One region of the Methylobacterium sp. TK26 genome, then DNA from elsewhere that is predicted to be linked to it. Evidence: riboswitches for the same ligand, from Rfam matches in the RefSeq annotation. Region 1 holds a riboswitch; each other region holds the start of a gene.

Region 1 (5,017 bases):
CGCGGACCTGCTGGCCATCCTCGACGTACCAGTGCTCCACCCGCCCCTGAACCAGGGCCGTGACCGTCTGGACCCGATCGGCAGGGTTCGGCGCGATGACGCGCCCGGTCCCGGCCGAGGTTTGCACCCAGGGCACGTACAGCAGGGCCAGGATTGCGAGGATGGTCCCGATGCCGATGATCCAGCCGAAGGCGACCGCCGCGCGGGGAGGCCGGATCCCGGTCAGGGTCGGAAAGTGATGGAGGTGTTCAGGCCGCGACAGCACGGGTCCCCTCCCTCGGCAGCGCCCTTTCGCGCCGCCCCTCCCGCTCGGTGTCGCGCCCATAGCCGTGGGAGCCCAGCCGGATCTGGTCGTCGTGGATCGGCATCGGGGGGCGGCGTGTGACGTGCAGCACCGTCGTTCCGCGCCGACGCGGCTCACGGTGTCGCTCCGGAAAGTTGCGCGTTGTAGAGCCGTTCGAGCGCGAGGTGATCGAGCGCCTTCGGGTCGATCTCCTCGGCGATGCGCCCCTGCGACAGCACGCCGACGCGATCCGCCATCTCGCGCACCCGGTAGAGGTCGTGCGTCGCCATCAGCACCGCCGTGCCTCGCGCCGCCGCATCCCGCACCGTGCCGGAGAAGGCGGCGGAGGCCGACGGATCGAGGCCAGGTCGGCTCGTCGAGCAACAGCAGCCGGGTCTTCCGCGCCAGGGCGATGGCGATGCCGACCTTCTGGCGCATCCCCTTCGAGTAGCCGGAGGCGGGCCTCGACCACGCCTCCATCGGCAGGCCCGCCGTGGCGAGATGGCCTTCGGCCTCCGCCCGGCCGACGGCGAGGCCCGCAAGGGTCGCGAAGTAGCGGAGATTCTCTACGCCGGTCTGCCCCGGATACAGGGCGACCTGTTCCGGGATGTAGGTCGTCAGCGCGCGGGCGGCGACGGGAGACGCCGCAGCGTCAATCCCGCCCACGAGGACGTCCCCCGCCTCGGCCTTCAGGAAGCCGAGGATCAGGTTGATCGTGGTCGTCTTGCCCGCGCCGTTGGGGCCGAGCAAGGCGTAGACCTCCCCCGCCCGCAAGGTGAGGTGGAGACCGTCGAGGGCGGTCCTGGTGCCGAAGCGCTTCGTCACGCCCCGCAACGCCAGCAAGGGCTCGTCCGTCCCCGCCGCCATCAGAAGCGCACCGTGATGGAGCCGGTGATCCGCCGGGGCGAGCCCGGATAGACGCGGAAGACGTTCAGGGAGCTCTCGTAATACGCGGTATCGAAGATGTTCTCGACGTTGAGCGCGACGCGGGCATTGCCGAACTTGTAATAGGTCAGCGCATCGACCGCGATGAAGCCCGGGAGGGTGAAGCCGGTTCCGGCCGCGTCGCCCGCCCGCTCGCCGACGCCCCGCACGCCGCCGCCGATCCCGAAGCCGCGCCACTCGCCCCCCGGTTCGTAGACCGCGAGCAGGCTGCCGGAATGGCGGGGCACGTTGACGAGGGGCGCGCCCACGGGCAGCACGTTGTCCTTGGTCACTCTCGCATCGGCGTAGACGTAGCCGGCGAGCAGCTTCAGCTCCGGCGTGATCTGCCCCTGGGCCGTCAACTCGAAGCCCTGGCTGCGCACGGCGCCCGCCGCGAGCGAGAACCCGGAATTCGCCGGATCGGGCGTTAGCACGTTCTCCCGCTCCACATGGAAGGCGGCGGCGGTGAGGAGCAGGTTGCCGCCGAACAGCTCCGACTTGGCGCCGACCTCGTAGCCGAGGCCGGTCTCGGGCGGCAGCGCCGTTCCGCGCGTCACGGCGGCGGCGTCCGGCCCGATATTGGGCCGGAAGCTCGTGCCGACATTGGTGAAGAAGGCGAGCTCGGGAAGCGGCCGGTAGACGAGGCCCGCCCGGGGCGAGGCCGCCACGTGTGCCTGGTCCACTTGGCTGCGCGGGATGCGCTCCCGGAAGGACTGCTCGAAGATGTCGAGCCTCACGCCGACCAGAGCCCGCCATTCCGGGCTCAGGACGATCTCGTCCTGGGCGTAGAGGCCGGTATTGGTGATGCGCTCGATGTTATTGCGCGGAATGGTGATCGGCGGCAGCGCCTGCCCGTAGACCGGCGAGTAGATGTCGAGGGATAAGGGGCTCGTGCGGAAGTTCGAGCGCAGATAGAGGACGCGGCTGTCGGTGCTCTCCCGGTCCATGCCGAGGAGGAGCGTGTGGCCGATGCCGCCGGTGTCGAACCGCCCAATCAGGTCGGCCTGACCGACCGCCACGTCCCAGCGGTAGTCGCGCATGTTCCGGTCGCGCGAGACGGTACGGTTGTTGGCGGCGATGGCCCGGATCTCGGCTGATTCGCCCTCCAGATCGCCGGTGTTGAAGTAGGCGGCGAGCCGCATCTGCCAGTTCTCATCGAAGCGGTGATCGACGCGGACCTGCAGCGAGTTGTTGTTCTGGACAGTGCTTTGACCGGGCTCACCGAGGAAGCGCGAGAGCGGCAGGAATCCGAGCTGCCGGTTGATCGCGATCACGCCGCGGTCGAAGACGATGCGGTTCTTCACGAACTCGGCCTCGACCGTGATGCGCGTGTCGGGCGTCACCTGCCAACTCACCACCGGAGCCACGAGCAGGCGGTCGCTGTCTACGAAGTCGCGGAAGCTGCCCGCCCCCTGCGCCGCGAGGTTGAAGCGATAGAGGACCGTCCCATCCTCGTTCAGGGCGCCGCCGGCATCGATGGTGCCCCGGGTCAGGCCGAACGAATCGACTTGGTTGCCGAACTCGACGAACCGCTCGGCGGTGGGCTGCTTGGTGATGAGATTAACGAGGCCGCCGGGATCGCTGCGCCCGAACAGGGCCGCGCCGGGGCCTTTCAGAACCTCGATGCGCTCGATGTTCTGCGCGTCGGGCGGGGGCGGCGTACCGCGGTTGAGGGGAAAACCATTCTTGTAGATCTCCGAGGTGGTCACGCCGCGGATCGCGTAACTAAAGATCGACAGACCACCGAAATTGTTCTGCTGGGCGACCCCGGGCAGATAATTGAACACCCGGTCTACGCGGGTGGCGGCGATGTCGGTGATCGCCTCCCGCGGTGCCACGGAGACGGCCACCGGCACGTCGATCTGCGGGGTGGCGGTGCGCGTCGCGCTGACGGCCGTACCTGCTCCGTAGCCCGGCGTTGGGCCGATCAGGCCGATGGTCCCGCGCCCGGTCGCCGTCGTGCGGGCGGTGCCCTCGCCGACCTGCTCGACCGAGAGTTCCTCCAGCGTCACACTTTCCTGCGCACGCACATCCTCGATGGGAAGGCCGGTCGAGAGCACCGCAGCGAAGGCGAGGCGCTGATTGCGACGCCGGGCCCGCGAAGCCCGCGCCGAACGCTGCGTGATTCGTCCGGGTTCGCTCAGGGACGGACGTTGAGAGGTCGCCACCACACACTCGCTGTTGCCGAGCGGGGGCGACGGGAATACGGGCCGCGTCGCCTCCGAGACGGCGACACGGCACGCTCCGTCGGGCACCCCGCCCGAGAGACGTCAACATGCCGAAGGCAGGTCTCCTGGCTCACGGGTCAAAGCCCCCGCCGGACCTTCCCAGTGCAAGCACCAGTGGTCATCGGTGGCGAACGCTCGCCGCTAACAGTTGCGGGGGCAGCTTCGGCTTTGCTTCAAGAAGCTCACCGAATTCCCGTCTTAGCTCCGGGTCGAAACCCGAAGAACCTTGGCCGATCGATACTCGCCATGAACGCCATCGTCGTCAACGGGTGCATGCAACATTGTAACATTGTTGGAATGATTGTGGCATAATAACCACATAGTCGTTCGCAATGTCGGCGATGCCGTCACGTTTGCGCGATGGACTCATCAGAGGCAAACGAGAACTGCTGCGAGAGAGTGTTGTGGCCGGGTCGAAGAAAACAGCCTCGGTCTCGCCGCATCTATTGTTTCAACGTTCCAGCTAGCATCTATCAGCCGCCTCGTCGCCTTCGTAAAAATATTTAGTTATTTGTAACCTCCAAATTTTTTGATGTAATACAATTCTAATCCCCCTGAAAAATTTTTCATAAATATGAAATATGAATTTTAATCTAATACGAGGTATATTAGATTTGCCGTTTTATAATAAGTGAACGGGTATTTTGACTTTTGCAAAGTCCGGCCTGATCGAGGGACACGGATGAACGGCCGGGTGGGGTGGATAGCTGCCCATTTGGTTTAAGACGGCAGCGGACAATTGCGGAAAGCACGAACCATCATTAGTCCAAAGGCTATTGATTAAATTTCTTATTTAATCGCGACGTCAAAAATTGGCGAGTATGACACCGCAGGCATGATATGACTTATCGGTAGATATAGCCGGTATGCCGCCGCCTTTTGTCTTTTTGTATTCATTCTCAACAGACCATAAAAGATAGAACAGACAATTTTCTTAAGGATACCTAACCGCATTCCAGCTGGTAATATGATACGTGAATTATTATCGCCAAAATAATAGACCTTGAGTTCAGTCCAATCAGCTTTGAACTTAGCTTTCCATCCCGAAGCGAAGTCGCCGGACGGCTAACTCATGACCGCTTTTGGGGAGCATCGACGCGGGGCTTGCAAGACTGGGGTGGGCCGAGTGCGAAAGAACTGCTCACGGTTGATTTCGGTCTATCTGCGCCTGAGCCGATTACCATTGAAACCAGACGTTGGCTTGAACGGCTAAGGGCTTTTTGATCGTCGACGCCAGCGCAACGTCGAGCGCCGACCGGAGCCGGCGCGCTCAACCAAACTCCTTCTCTCCAGCGCGAGGCAGGCACTCAAAGCCCGGGTGTTCCGCTCGGTGCTGGGGATACCCGCCCGGATCTTGATGACCGACGTACTCACGAAATCGTCGGTCAGAGCGCTCAGGACGGCCCACTCGTCATCGGTCAATGACGTCTGCCGGTGCGATCTCACGAATGAACATCGACGCATGGATCAGGGAACGGGACCGGGCGGTCGTTGGGGATGCCGCCCGGTCGGATCCGCTTACTCTGCGAGTTCGCGCATGACCTTGATCAGGTCGGACTTGCCCTCGAAGCCGATGCCCGGC
Region 2 (5,017 bases), 550 kb from region 1:
CGGACCTTGGCGAGGCCCTCGGCATCCATCAGGTCGGTCTTGTTGAGCACCACGAGGTCGGCGCAGAGGAGTTGGTCCTCGAACACCTCTTCCAGCGGGTTGTCGTGATCGACGGAGGTGTCGGCCGCGCGCTGGGCGGCGAGCGCCTCCGGGTCCTCGGCGAAGGCGCCGGTCGCGACCGCAGGGCCGTCCACCACCGCCACCACGCCATCGACGGTCACGCGCGAGCGGATCGCCGGCCACTGGAACGCCTGGACGAGGGGCTTCGGCAAAGCGAGGCCGGAGGTCTCGATCAGGATGTGCTCCGGCGGCTCGGCGCGGGAGAGCAGGGTTTCGAGGGCCGGCACGAAATCGTCCGCGACGGTGCAGCAGATGCAGCCGTTCGGAAGCTCCACGATGGAATCCTCCGTGCAGCCCTCGATGCCGCAGGCGGCGAGGAACGAGCGGTCGAAGCCGACATCGCCGAACTCGTTGACGAGGATCGCGAGCTTGCGGCCCTTCGCGTTCTCCACGACGTGGCGGACGAGGGTCGTCTTGCCGGCGCCGAGGAAGCCGGTGACGATCGTGCAGGGGATCTTCGCGACGATGGTCATTCGGCGGCCTCAGGCAACGGGGGAAACGGCGGGATGCGGGCGATCACGCCCGAGCGGAATTCCTTCGGGCGCTCCCGCCAGGGGACGATCCCGTCCGGGGTGCCGGCATAGGCCCTGAGGCCATCGAGGATGGTGGTCGCGGCGGCCTCCGCGTCGAGGTCGCCGTAGATGTAGGTCCAGCGGTTGGGCGACGCCACGGCCACCGTGCAGGGCCGCTTGCAGACCGAGAGGCATTCCACCGGCTCGACGCGCAGGCCCTCGGCCCGTCGCGCCAACTCGGCATGGAGGCGTGCCCCGGCGCGGGGTCCCTCCGGGTCGTCGCCCTCGCGCTTGCAGGTGGTGCAGACGTAAAGGGTCGTGACGGGCTCAGGCATGACGGCGCCTCGCCGGGCCGACATTCTGCCACGCCCAGCCGAAGCCGAGGCCGATCATGGCCCAGAACACCGCGCCGATGGCGAGCGAGCGCGCGGCGAACTGCGCCGCGAGGGCGGCCGGCAGTTCCGATGCGCCGTCGGGCGGTGGCGGCGCTCCGGCGATGTGGGGCCCGGCGATCAGCACGAGCCCGCCCAGGATGGCGATGAACGACCGGCGCACGCCGATGAGGTAGAGGCCCATCGCCGTCGCGGCGGCGGTCATCACCCACCACGCCTGCCGGGCCAGAAGCGGCGCCGCCTCCTGCCCCGGCAATTCCGGCGGCAGGCCGAGGGAGGGCGCCAGGGAGACGCTGGCAAAGCCGGCCAGCGCGAAGGCGAGGCCGGTCTGCAGCGTCGGCTCGCGGCCACACGCGATCAGCACCGCGCCGAGCATCAGGGCGTAGCCCACGCCGCCGACGAGGGTCGCGAGGCCGGTGAAGGCCATGCGCTGGAAGCCGGGGGCGGGCTGCCATTCCGGTGCGGCATCGGGCGCCGCGTGGTCGTGGCCCGCATGGGCGAGCACGATCGGCAGGGCAGGGGGCAGGGCCTGTGCCGCGCGGCTGGGCTCCCGCTGCTCGTACTTCTCCGCCTCGATGATGAGGGGAGAGGTCAAGGCGAGTTGCAGCCCCGTGGCGACGACAGCCGCGAGGAAGCCGGCGGCCAGCGCCGCCGACAGAAGGCGAAGGATCATTCCTGGCGCGTTCGCGTCAGTGGCAGGGGAAGTTCTGGGCGTGCCGGAAATCGTGCGCCGCGTTGTGGAGCGCGATGGCCGGCGAGAAGCCCGCCATGAACACGAGGCCGAGGCCGAGGAACGCCGCCAGCGCGGCCGCCATCAGGCGCTCGTTGGCGCGGGTGGCGACGGGGGCAAAGGACGAGGACTGCGTCGTGGTCGTCATCTGGGCTCTCCAGCCGCCCCACCGGCGGCGTTGTGAAAAGTCGGGATGACGGCAGGTCTCCTGGCTCGCGGCTCGGCGCGCCCACCGCCTTCCCGGATCGCTCCGGTGGCTGCTGGCAGGCGCTCGCCGCTTACAGTTGCGGGGGCAGCCGCGGGGTCGGGCAGGCCCTCACCGCGTTCCCTTTTCACCCCTCTCGGGGCACCGTCATCCGCCCTGTGTAGACGGAGTCCGTGCCCGGCACAACGGCGACGACAACCCGATCAACCGGGCACGACCACGCAATGCCGGGCCGAACGCGCCGGCAGCGTCAGGCGCAGGGTGCCGCCGGAGACGGGCTCGGCCGCGCCCAGGGCGGCCATCTCGGGATGGCGGGCATCGAAGCCGTACTGCGTGAGGCGCGAGGCCGGCAGCGGTCGCTCGAAGGCGATCTCCACCGGCCGCGTCTCGGCCGCGCGGTTGATCGCCACGAGATGCAGTCTCGCCCCGTCCGTGCCGGCCCGGACGGTGAGGCCATCGGGCCGCGCGGCCTCGACGGGCAGGGCGTTGTCGGGGAAGCGGCCGCCTCGGCCGTCGTAGTTGCGATAGAGCCGGAAGGCCGTCCCGAGCCAGCCGGCGAGGGACCCCCAATGGGCGGTGAGCAGCATCTCGGGCCGGGCGAACCGCGCGAGGGCGTCGGCGAGGGCGAGGCCGGAGGCGAGTTGGCCCGCGCCGCCGTAATTGTACTCCGTCACGGCGGTGCGCGTGCCGGGGAAGTTCGCCGCCGTCAGCCGTTCGAGGCTCGGCATCAACGGCAGGGCGAGGCCGCCCTCGTTCGACACGGGCAGCGCCTGCGAGACCCAGCTCGCCTCGCGAAAGCCCGGCTCGGTAAGGGAGCGCGGCGCATCGAGCAGCGGCCCGGCCAGGGCCGGATCCTCCGTGCGGAACAGGGTGCCCCGCTCGCTGAACGGATACCAATGCACGTCGAGGGCATCGAGCAGGCGCTTGCCCTCGCGCTCCGAGGCGAGGCGGAAGGCGTCGAGATACGCGGCCAGGAAGCTGCCGTGCTGCCGGAAGGCGTTCCAATCGGGGGCGTTCTGCAGGCTCACCATCCCCGTGGTGCCCCAACTCGCCGGGCCGATCACCCAGGCGTCGGGATCGATGGCCTTGATCGCCCGCGCCGCCTTGATCGACCGGGCCAGCAGATCCGCGATCCGCACCGGCTGACGCACGATGCGCGGGTGCTGTGTCGCCCAGAGGCCGGGCTCGTTGTCGAGGATGTAGCCGCGAATGCCCGTGGCGCCGGAGGCGGGGCCGTAGCGGGCGACGAGCCGCGCCAGGAGGTGTGGGATGTCCGCGACGCGTGGGTCCACGGGCGCGGAGGCGTCGCGCCGTCCCTCCCACGAGACCGGCACGAAGCGCGGGGAGGGGGCCGCTCGGTCGGCCGGGACGGGGCCGTCCTTGTCGGCGGCGACGTAACCCGCGAGCGGCAGGGTGACGATGCTGCGCGCGCCCATCGCCAGCGAGGCGCCGTGCATCGCCGCAATCACCGCGCCGGGCACGCCGCGCTCGGCGGGGGGCAGGCCGAGGCTCTGGCTCAGGAAATCGCCGTTCGCCTGCTGCCAGTCCTTGCCGGCGTTGCAGGCATTGTTGGTCCAGTTGTAGCTCGTGGCGAAGTTGCCGCCGAACCGGCGCAGGGTGACGCCGGCCGCCCGGTCGAGCTCCGCCGAGCGTGGGCCGCCGTCGAGGGTGCCGATCTCACCCGAGCCGTAGATCAGCGGGCTCACCGGCACCGGGTCGGCACCGTTGCGGACTCGCACGCCCAGCGGCTCGCCCGCACGGGAGGGGCCCGCCCAGATCGTCGCCCCGGCGCCCGCGAGCAGCGCCCGGCGGCTCGGCCTCACGAGACGAGCCCGGACCCGTAGAGCGATCCCCGGAAGCGGGTCATCCAGAACACCTTGCCGAGGCCGCCGCAGGCCGCGATCCGGTGGTGGCGCGCGGCGGGCGGGTTGATCGGCTTCAGAAGCAGCGACAGTACCCCGGAGATGATGGTCTGCGCGACGCCGACCAGCATCCACCGCGCTACCTCCAGGCGGCGGCGGGGGGAGGCCATCTCATGTACGAAGGTGCGGATCTGGCCACTGAGGAAGCGGCGGCGGCGGACATAGGCCCAGTCGAGACGGCGCGGGGGCACCCATTCCGTCACCTCGGCGGCGGCCGCCCAGCCGAAGCGCCGCCCCTCGTGGACGAGGCGCTGCAGGAACAGGCTGTCCTCACCGCCGATGCTGTTCAGCCGTTCCTCGAACGGGCCACCGGGGATCGCGCAGACGGAGGCCGCGAAAAGGGAGTTGTTGGTGCCGAGATAGGCGGCGCGGTGGGTGACGTCTCCCCCGTCCTCGGCGGTGACGCCCCGCGCGAAATAGGCCGCGAAGGGTCCGATCTCGCGGTCGTCGTCGGCCCGCGCGCTCACGGGGCCGAACACCGCATCGTAGGCGCCCCGGCGGGCGACGGCGAGGAGCGCCGCCAGCCAATGCGGCCCGCCGGTCTCGTCGTCGTCGATGAAGGCGATCCACTCGCCCCGCGCCGCCGCCACGCCGGCATTGCGCGCCGTGGCGATGCCGGGTTGGGGCACGGAGACGTAGCGCACCGGCATGGGCGCGCCCTCGGCGAGGCGCTCGATGAGGGTGCGGGCATTGCCGTCGGAGGAGTTGTCCACGACGACGATCTCGGCCCCCGTGTCCGGCGGCAGGCGCTGCGCGAGGATGCATCCCAGGGCGCGCTCGAGCGCCTTATGACGATTCAGGGTGGGGATGACCACGCTGACCGCGACCGGCTCGGTTCCGGGCATACCGTCTCCGATGCTCCCTGAGAAGTTCATTAATAGATAACCGGCGAGTTATAATTTGTACGCCGTTGCGACTTATTCCAGCCGGAAGTAAAGTCGGCATCTGATATCGTGAGATCAATACCGCATTTGCGCGTTAATTTCTCCGACAATGGTAAACGAAATGCTGTAGACGGCGCCGGGCGGACAAGAATCGCGTTCGTCGGCTGCGGCTATGTCGCCGATATGTACCGGCAGTGCCTCGATCTGCATGCGGACGGGCTCGATCTGATCGGCGTCTACGACCGTGACCCG
Region 3 (5,017 bases), 990 kb from region 1:
GGACGCGTTCGCCCTATGGTGCGCCCGCGACGGCGGACAGCCGGACGCCGCCGCCCGGTCCCGCTATGCCGCCGAGGTTCTCGGCCGGGATGGCTAGCAGCCCGCCGGCCCCTGAATCGGCAACGCGCAGCCACAGATCCCGCAAGGGCGGCGGACATGAGCGCCGGGAACGGCGGCGATCCGGCCTGCGTTCCTCACGCCCCCGCCCGATCCGGAAGGACGCCATGAACGCCCTGAAGCCCCTCGCGCTCGTCGCCCTGCTCGCCTGCGGCCTCGTGGCTTGCGACGACAAGAAGGCGCAGAACAACACCCCCACCAAGGCCGACACGACCAAGATGGAGCCGCAGACCGACCAGTCGGCACCGCCGGCCCAGGCGCCCAAGCCGTAGGGCGCCCGGTCAGAACCGACCGGCGATGGTCAGGCGCACGGCGGTCGGCTCCACGGGGTGGAACACCCGGTCGATCAGCCCCTCGGTCGGCTCGCCGGGCAGGCGCGAGACGTAGGCGTAGGTGACCTGGTCGGACCGGCTGTTCGTCAGGTTCAGCACATCGAGCGAGACGCTGACCCCGTTCTCGAAATTGTAGCCGACCCTTCCGTTGAGGAGCGCCGTCGGGCGCGAGCGGATCGCATTGTCCTCGATCAGCGGGCGCGGCCCGAAATAGCGGAAGCGGAGCGACCCGAACCAGCCCAGCGGCTCGCCGAAGGTGATGCCCGCCGAGGCGATGGTGGTCGGCGCCTCCGGCACCCGGTTGCCCACCGGATCGACATCCGAGAACCGGGCATTGGTGATCGTCAGGTCGCCCTCCAGCGAGAGCCAGGGCGTCACTGCGTAGCGGTTCGTCCATTCGACGCCGAAGCGGCGGGTCGGGCGGCTCGGCTCCGTCGTGCCGGTGTCGCCCTGGAACAGGTTCTCGGAGGCGAAATCGAGCCGGAACAGGGCAAGGCTCGTCTCCAGGCCCGCGATGGAGCGGTTGCGCAGGCCGATCTCGTAGCCCGTCGAGGGCACGAGGAAGGGCGAGCGGGTGGTGGCGAACAGCGAACTCGTCGGATCGACGGTGGCGGTCACGCCGCGCACGTCGTTCGAATGGAAGCCGCCGCCGTAATTGAGGTACAGTTCGGTGTCGCACCATGGCCCGAGCACGAGGCCGAGCTTCGGGTTCAGAACCGCGTCCCGCGCCTTGCCCGAATTGGCCGGCGTGTCCGAGACGACGCTGGCGTAATAGCCGTCCGCACGGAAGCCGAGGCTGGTGCGCAGCCAGTCGGTCCAGCGCACGCGGTTGTCGAAGTAGAACGCCCCGCTCGTCTCCAGCACCCGGTCGTCGAGGATGCCGGAGCGGAACTGCCGGTTCGTCGTGTTGAACAAGCCGACGCGGATCGAATCCGTGCGGGTCTGGATCCCGACCTCGTTCTCCATCGGCAGCCCGAACAGGTCGCCCTGGAAGATGTGCAGCGCCTCGCCGCCGCTGATGATGCGCTGGTCGAGCTGGTGGAACTGGTCGCCATTGACCGGGTCGTTCAGGAAATAGGTGAAATCGTTGAACAGGTTGAGCTGCGAGCGGACCAGGTAGGCCGAGGCCCGCGTCACGCCCGTGTCGTCCGTCGCGCTGAACCGGCCGGAGAGGGAGAACCGCGAGGTGTCGCCGCCATCGGTGGGGTTGAGCGTGCCGTAACGGTCGAGCTGGCCGGAGACGACGGCGCGTTCGGGGATCTGGTTGGTGGCGGTCCAGCGGGCGGCATAGGCCATGCCGGTGACGGAGAACCCGTCCAGCGCCGTGCCCTGGCTGTAGCGGGCGACCGTGCTGATCTTGCGCAGCGCATCCGGCACCGCCCAGGGCCCGTCGTAGAGCTGCGCGTCCGCCGCCATGAGGAGGCGGCCCTCGGCCAGCGGCGCCGAGGCGATGGACAGGGCCCGCTTGTAGCCGAAGCTCCCGATCGAGGTGAGCGCGAGGTTTTTGGGGGTGCTGTCGAGATAGTCGATCCGCACCGATCCGGCGGAGGCGAAATCGCCGTCGCGGACGAAATACGGCCCCTTGTGGAATTCCACCGCCCCGACGAGCTCGGGAATCAGGAAGTTGATGTCGGCGTAGCCCTGGCCGTGGGCATGGGTGCGCATGTTGAGCGGCATGCCGTCGAGGAACAGGGCGATGTCGGTGCCGTGGTCGAGGTTGAAGCCGCGCAGGAAGAACTGGTTGGCTTTGCCCTCGCCGGAATGCTGCGTGACGATCAGGCCCGGCACCGCCTCCAGCACCTCGCCGGGGCGCGTCACCGGCCGGCTGTTGATCGCGGCGCCCGAGACGAGGCCGGCGCTGGCGGAATCCACGGTGAGGAGCGGGCCGCCGATGCCGGTGGTGCCGCCGACATAGCCGGCGCTCGCAGCGCTCGCGGCGGGCGCAGCCGGCTCGGCGCTGACGGAGATCTCGTCGAGGGTCGCCTCCAGCGCGGCGGCCGGCGCGGGGAGGGCGGCGAGGCCGGACAGGGCGAGGGCGGCACGCAACGCATGGCGTGTGGGACGGATCACGGGAGCCTCAGGGGCGGCAGTGGCACGTCACCGCGAAGGACTCTCCGCGCCCGGCCCCACGGCCCGGCGCTTCGACACCCGCCAGGACACCCCGCCCGACGCGTTTCGCGTGTGACCACGACTGACGGCAGGTCTCCTGGCTCGCGGGTCGCCGCCCCTGCACCGTCTTCCCGGATGAGACTCATCCAGTGACGTGGTGGTGCCGGGCTCGCCGCTCACAGTTGCGGGGGCAGCCGCGGATTCGGGTCGCCCCGCACCGCGTTCCCTTTTGATCCCCGAGGGGAACCGTCAAAGCCGAGCTTACGGAGAGGCGGCCGGCGGCGTCAACGCGGTCGCCGCCATTTCCCGGGGCACTGTGCTTTCCCGGTCGCGATGAGGCGGGAGCCGTGACTGGTGAAGGCAGGCCCCCTCCGCAGTATCGGCGCCCCGATGACATGTGCGGCGGAGCACGGCGGGCCGGGAACAGCCCCATAACACTGTCGTTTGACCATCATCGCGTTCGTCTCAAGTCGTCAGGAGGGGGCATACTCATGACCGGACAACATTTAATCCGTATCGTAGCCGGGATTTTCGTGGCGGGCACCCTCGCCCTGCCCGGCGGCGCCGGGGCGGCCAACTATACGGGGACCGGCGGCGGGCCGGAGACCACCGCCAACGCGCCCTACCGCTCCTCCGTGGGGCAGACCGTCCCGCCGGGCCGCGCGGCGGCGCCGGAGGTCGATCCCGGATCGCGCACCGAGCGGCAGAAGCGGCTCGACACCGTGCTGGAGAGCATCTGCGACAGGTGCTGAGGGCATTCAGGATTTCGGCGGCGCGCCCGGCCGCCCCTCGTGCCGGTCGCGGTGGGCGGCGGCGCGGGCGAGGAGCAGCAGCGTGACCGGCGTCGTGACCGTGAGGAACACGCCGATCAGCAGGTCGCGCAGGACGAGGCGCCCCTCGATCAGGGACAGGAGTAGCATCGAGCTGCACAGGATCAGCGCCATGCCGAGGGTCGCGCCCAGCGTCGGCGCGTGGACCCGCTCGTAGAAGGTCTTGAGCCGGATCAGGCCGATGGCGCCGGTGAGCGAGAAGGCGGCGCCCGCCAGGGCGAGACCGACGACGACGAGGGCGGCCCAGGCGGGCAGGCCGGCGCCGGTCACTGCACCACCTCGCCCTGCATCAGGAACTTGGCCAGCGCCACCGAGGCGGTGAAGCCGAGCATCCCGACGATGAAGGCCGCCTCGAAATACAGGCCGCTGCCGGTGCGCATCCCGTGCACCACGATCGCCAGCATCCCGTTGAGGTAGAAGGTGTCGAGGCCGAGCACCCGGTCCTGCGCGCGGGGGCCGCGCAGCATCCGCCACGCGGCGATGGCCATGGCGAGCACCAGCATCGCCTGGGCGAGGCCGAGCCCCCAATCGAGGATGGTCGCGGCGCTCATGCGAAGATCTCCATCAGGGGACGTTCGTAGCGGTCCTTCACCCGGCGGATCCATGCCTCGCCGTCCGTGAAGTCGAGGACGTGCATCAGCAGCCGCCCGGTATCGGAATCGTACTGCACCCAGAGGGTGCCCGGCGTCGCCGTGAGGATGACCGACAGGAGCGACAGGGCGAAGGGCTCGCGCAGGTCGAGGGGGATCGCCACGAACCCCGTCCGCCGCGCGCCGGATGACCGCCCGAGGATGATCCGCGCGACGTCGATGTTCGAGCGGACCATGTCCACGAGCACGATCCCCGCCAGCCGGAGGAGGGCGCCGGGGGCCTTCACCCGCACGGGCCGGGCCTGGAGGGCGTTCATCACCGCCGGGACGATCAGGCCCACGGCCAGCGCCAGCAGCAGGCTGCCGGGCGTCACCGGGGTGTTGAGGAGGAGCCACGCGAGGGCGAGGCCGGCGGACAGCCAGGGATGGGGCAGGAGCCTCACGGGGCGGGTCCTCCCAGGACGGCGCGGACGTAATCCTGCGGCTGCGTCAGCCAGCCCACCGTCGCGTCGGCATAGGCGAGCGCCGGCCCGCCCCAGACGGAGAGGGCGAGGCAGGTCGCGAGCAGGCCGGCCAGCGCCGCGACCTCGGAGCGGGCGAGCGTCGGCGGCTTGTCCGCGTCGCGCACCCAGATGTTCAGGATGCCGAGCCGCACCAGCGGCATCAGCGTGAACAGGCTCGACAGGGTGAGGGCGGCGATCAGCCACCAGCCGGCGGGGGAGGGCGCGCCGGCGGCGCCCACGAAGATCGCGAGCTTGCCGACGAAGCCCGCGAGCGGCGGGATCCCCGCCAGCATCAGCGTGCAGAGCAGGAAGCCGACGCCGAGGATCGCGACGCCCGCCGGGATGACGCTGCCGACCTCGACGGAATCCTCGTCGTCGAACGGGTCGCGGTACTCGTCGGCGAAGACCGGCGCGGCGGCCTCGGCCGGGTCGCGCCCGCGCTGGAGGATCTCCGCGAGGAGGAACAGGGCGCCCGCCGCCAGCGTCGAGCCGACGAGGTAGTAGAAAGCCCCCGCCAGCGCCCGGTCGTTGCCGGA

The links. Region 1 has a riboswitch for cobalamin ahead of ACXJ1Y_RS10590 (TonB-dependent siderophore receptor). Riboswitches for the same ligand answer to the same signal wherever they lie in the genome.
Region 2: it holds a riboswitch for cobalamin, as region 1 does, so the genes downstream of both, ACXJ1Y_RS13270 (CbtB domain-containing protein) here and ACXJ1Y_RS10590 (TonB-dependent siderophore receptor) in region 1, are expected to answer to the same signal.
Region 3: it holds a riboswitch for cobalamin, as region 1 does, so the genes downstream of both, ACXJ1Y_RS05970 (TonB-dependent receptor) here and ACXJ1Y_RS10590 (TonB-dependent siderophore receptor) in region 1, are expected to answer to the same signal.

The regions. Positions count from the first base shown of each region.
Region 1 is NZ_CM143965.1:2,197,456-2,202,472, reverse strand. It holds gene ACXJ1Y_RS10605 (efflux RND transporter periplasmic adaptor subunit) at 1-265, opposite strand, end outside; gene ACXJ1Y_RS10600 (hypothetical protein) at 418-573, opposite strand; partial or broken gene ACXJ1Y_RS10595 (ATP-binding cassette domain-containing protein) at 710-1,150, opposite strand; gene ACXJ1Y_RS10590 (TonB-dependent siderophore receptor) at 1,150-3,267, opposite strand; cobalamin riboswitch at 3,473-3,679, opposite strand; gene ACXJ1Y_RS10585 (mandelate racemase/muconate lactonizing enzyme family protein) at 4,954-5,017, opposite strand, start outside.
Region 2 is NZ_CM143965.1:2,745,598-2,750,614, reverse strand. It holds gene cobW (cobalamin biosynthesis protein CobW) at 1-593, opposite strand, end outside; gene ACXJ1Y_RS13280 (DUF1636 family protein) at 590-967, opposite strand; gene ACXJ1Y_RS13275 (CbtA family protein) at 960-1,697, opposite strand; gene ACXJ1Y_RS13270 (CbtB domain-containing protein) at 1,714-1,902, opposite strand; cobalamin riboswitch at 1,936-2,123, opposite strand; gene ACXJ1Y_RS13265 (glycoside hydrolase family 44 protein) at 2,163-3,782, opposite strand; gene ACXJ1Y_RS13260 (glycosyltransferase family 2 protein) at 3,779-4,726, opposite strand; gene ACXJ1Y_RS13255 (Gfo/Idh/MocA family protein) at 4,853-5,017, shown strand, end outside.
Region 3 is NZ_CM143965.1:1,204,036-1,209,052, forward strand. It holds gene ACXJ1Y_RS05960 (hypothetical protein) at 1-97, shown strand, start outside; gene ACXJ1Y_RS05965 (hypothetical protein) at 225-389, shown strand; gene ACXJ1Y_RS05970 (TonB-dependent receptor) at 399-2,438, opposite strand; cobalamin riboswitch at 2,629-2,824, opposite strand; gene ACXJ1Y_RS05975 (hypothetical protein) at 3,092-3,310, shown strand; gene mnhG (monovalent cation/H(+) antiporter subunit G) at 3,317-3,658, opposite strand; gene ACXJ1Y_RS05985 (K+/H+ antiporter subunit F) at 3,655-3,939, opposite strand; gene ACXJ1Y_RS05990 (Na+/H+ antiporter subunit E) at 3,936-4,421, opposite strand; gene ACXJ1Y_RS05995 (monovalent cation/H+ antiporter subunit D) at 4,418-5,017, opposite strand, start outside.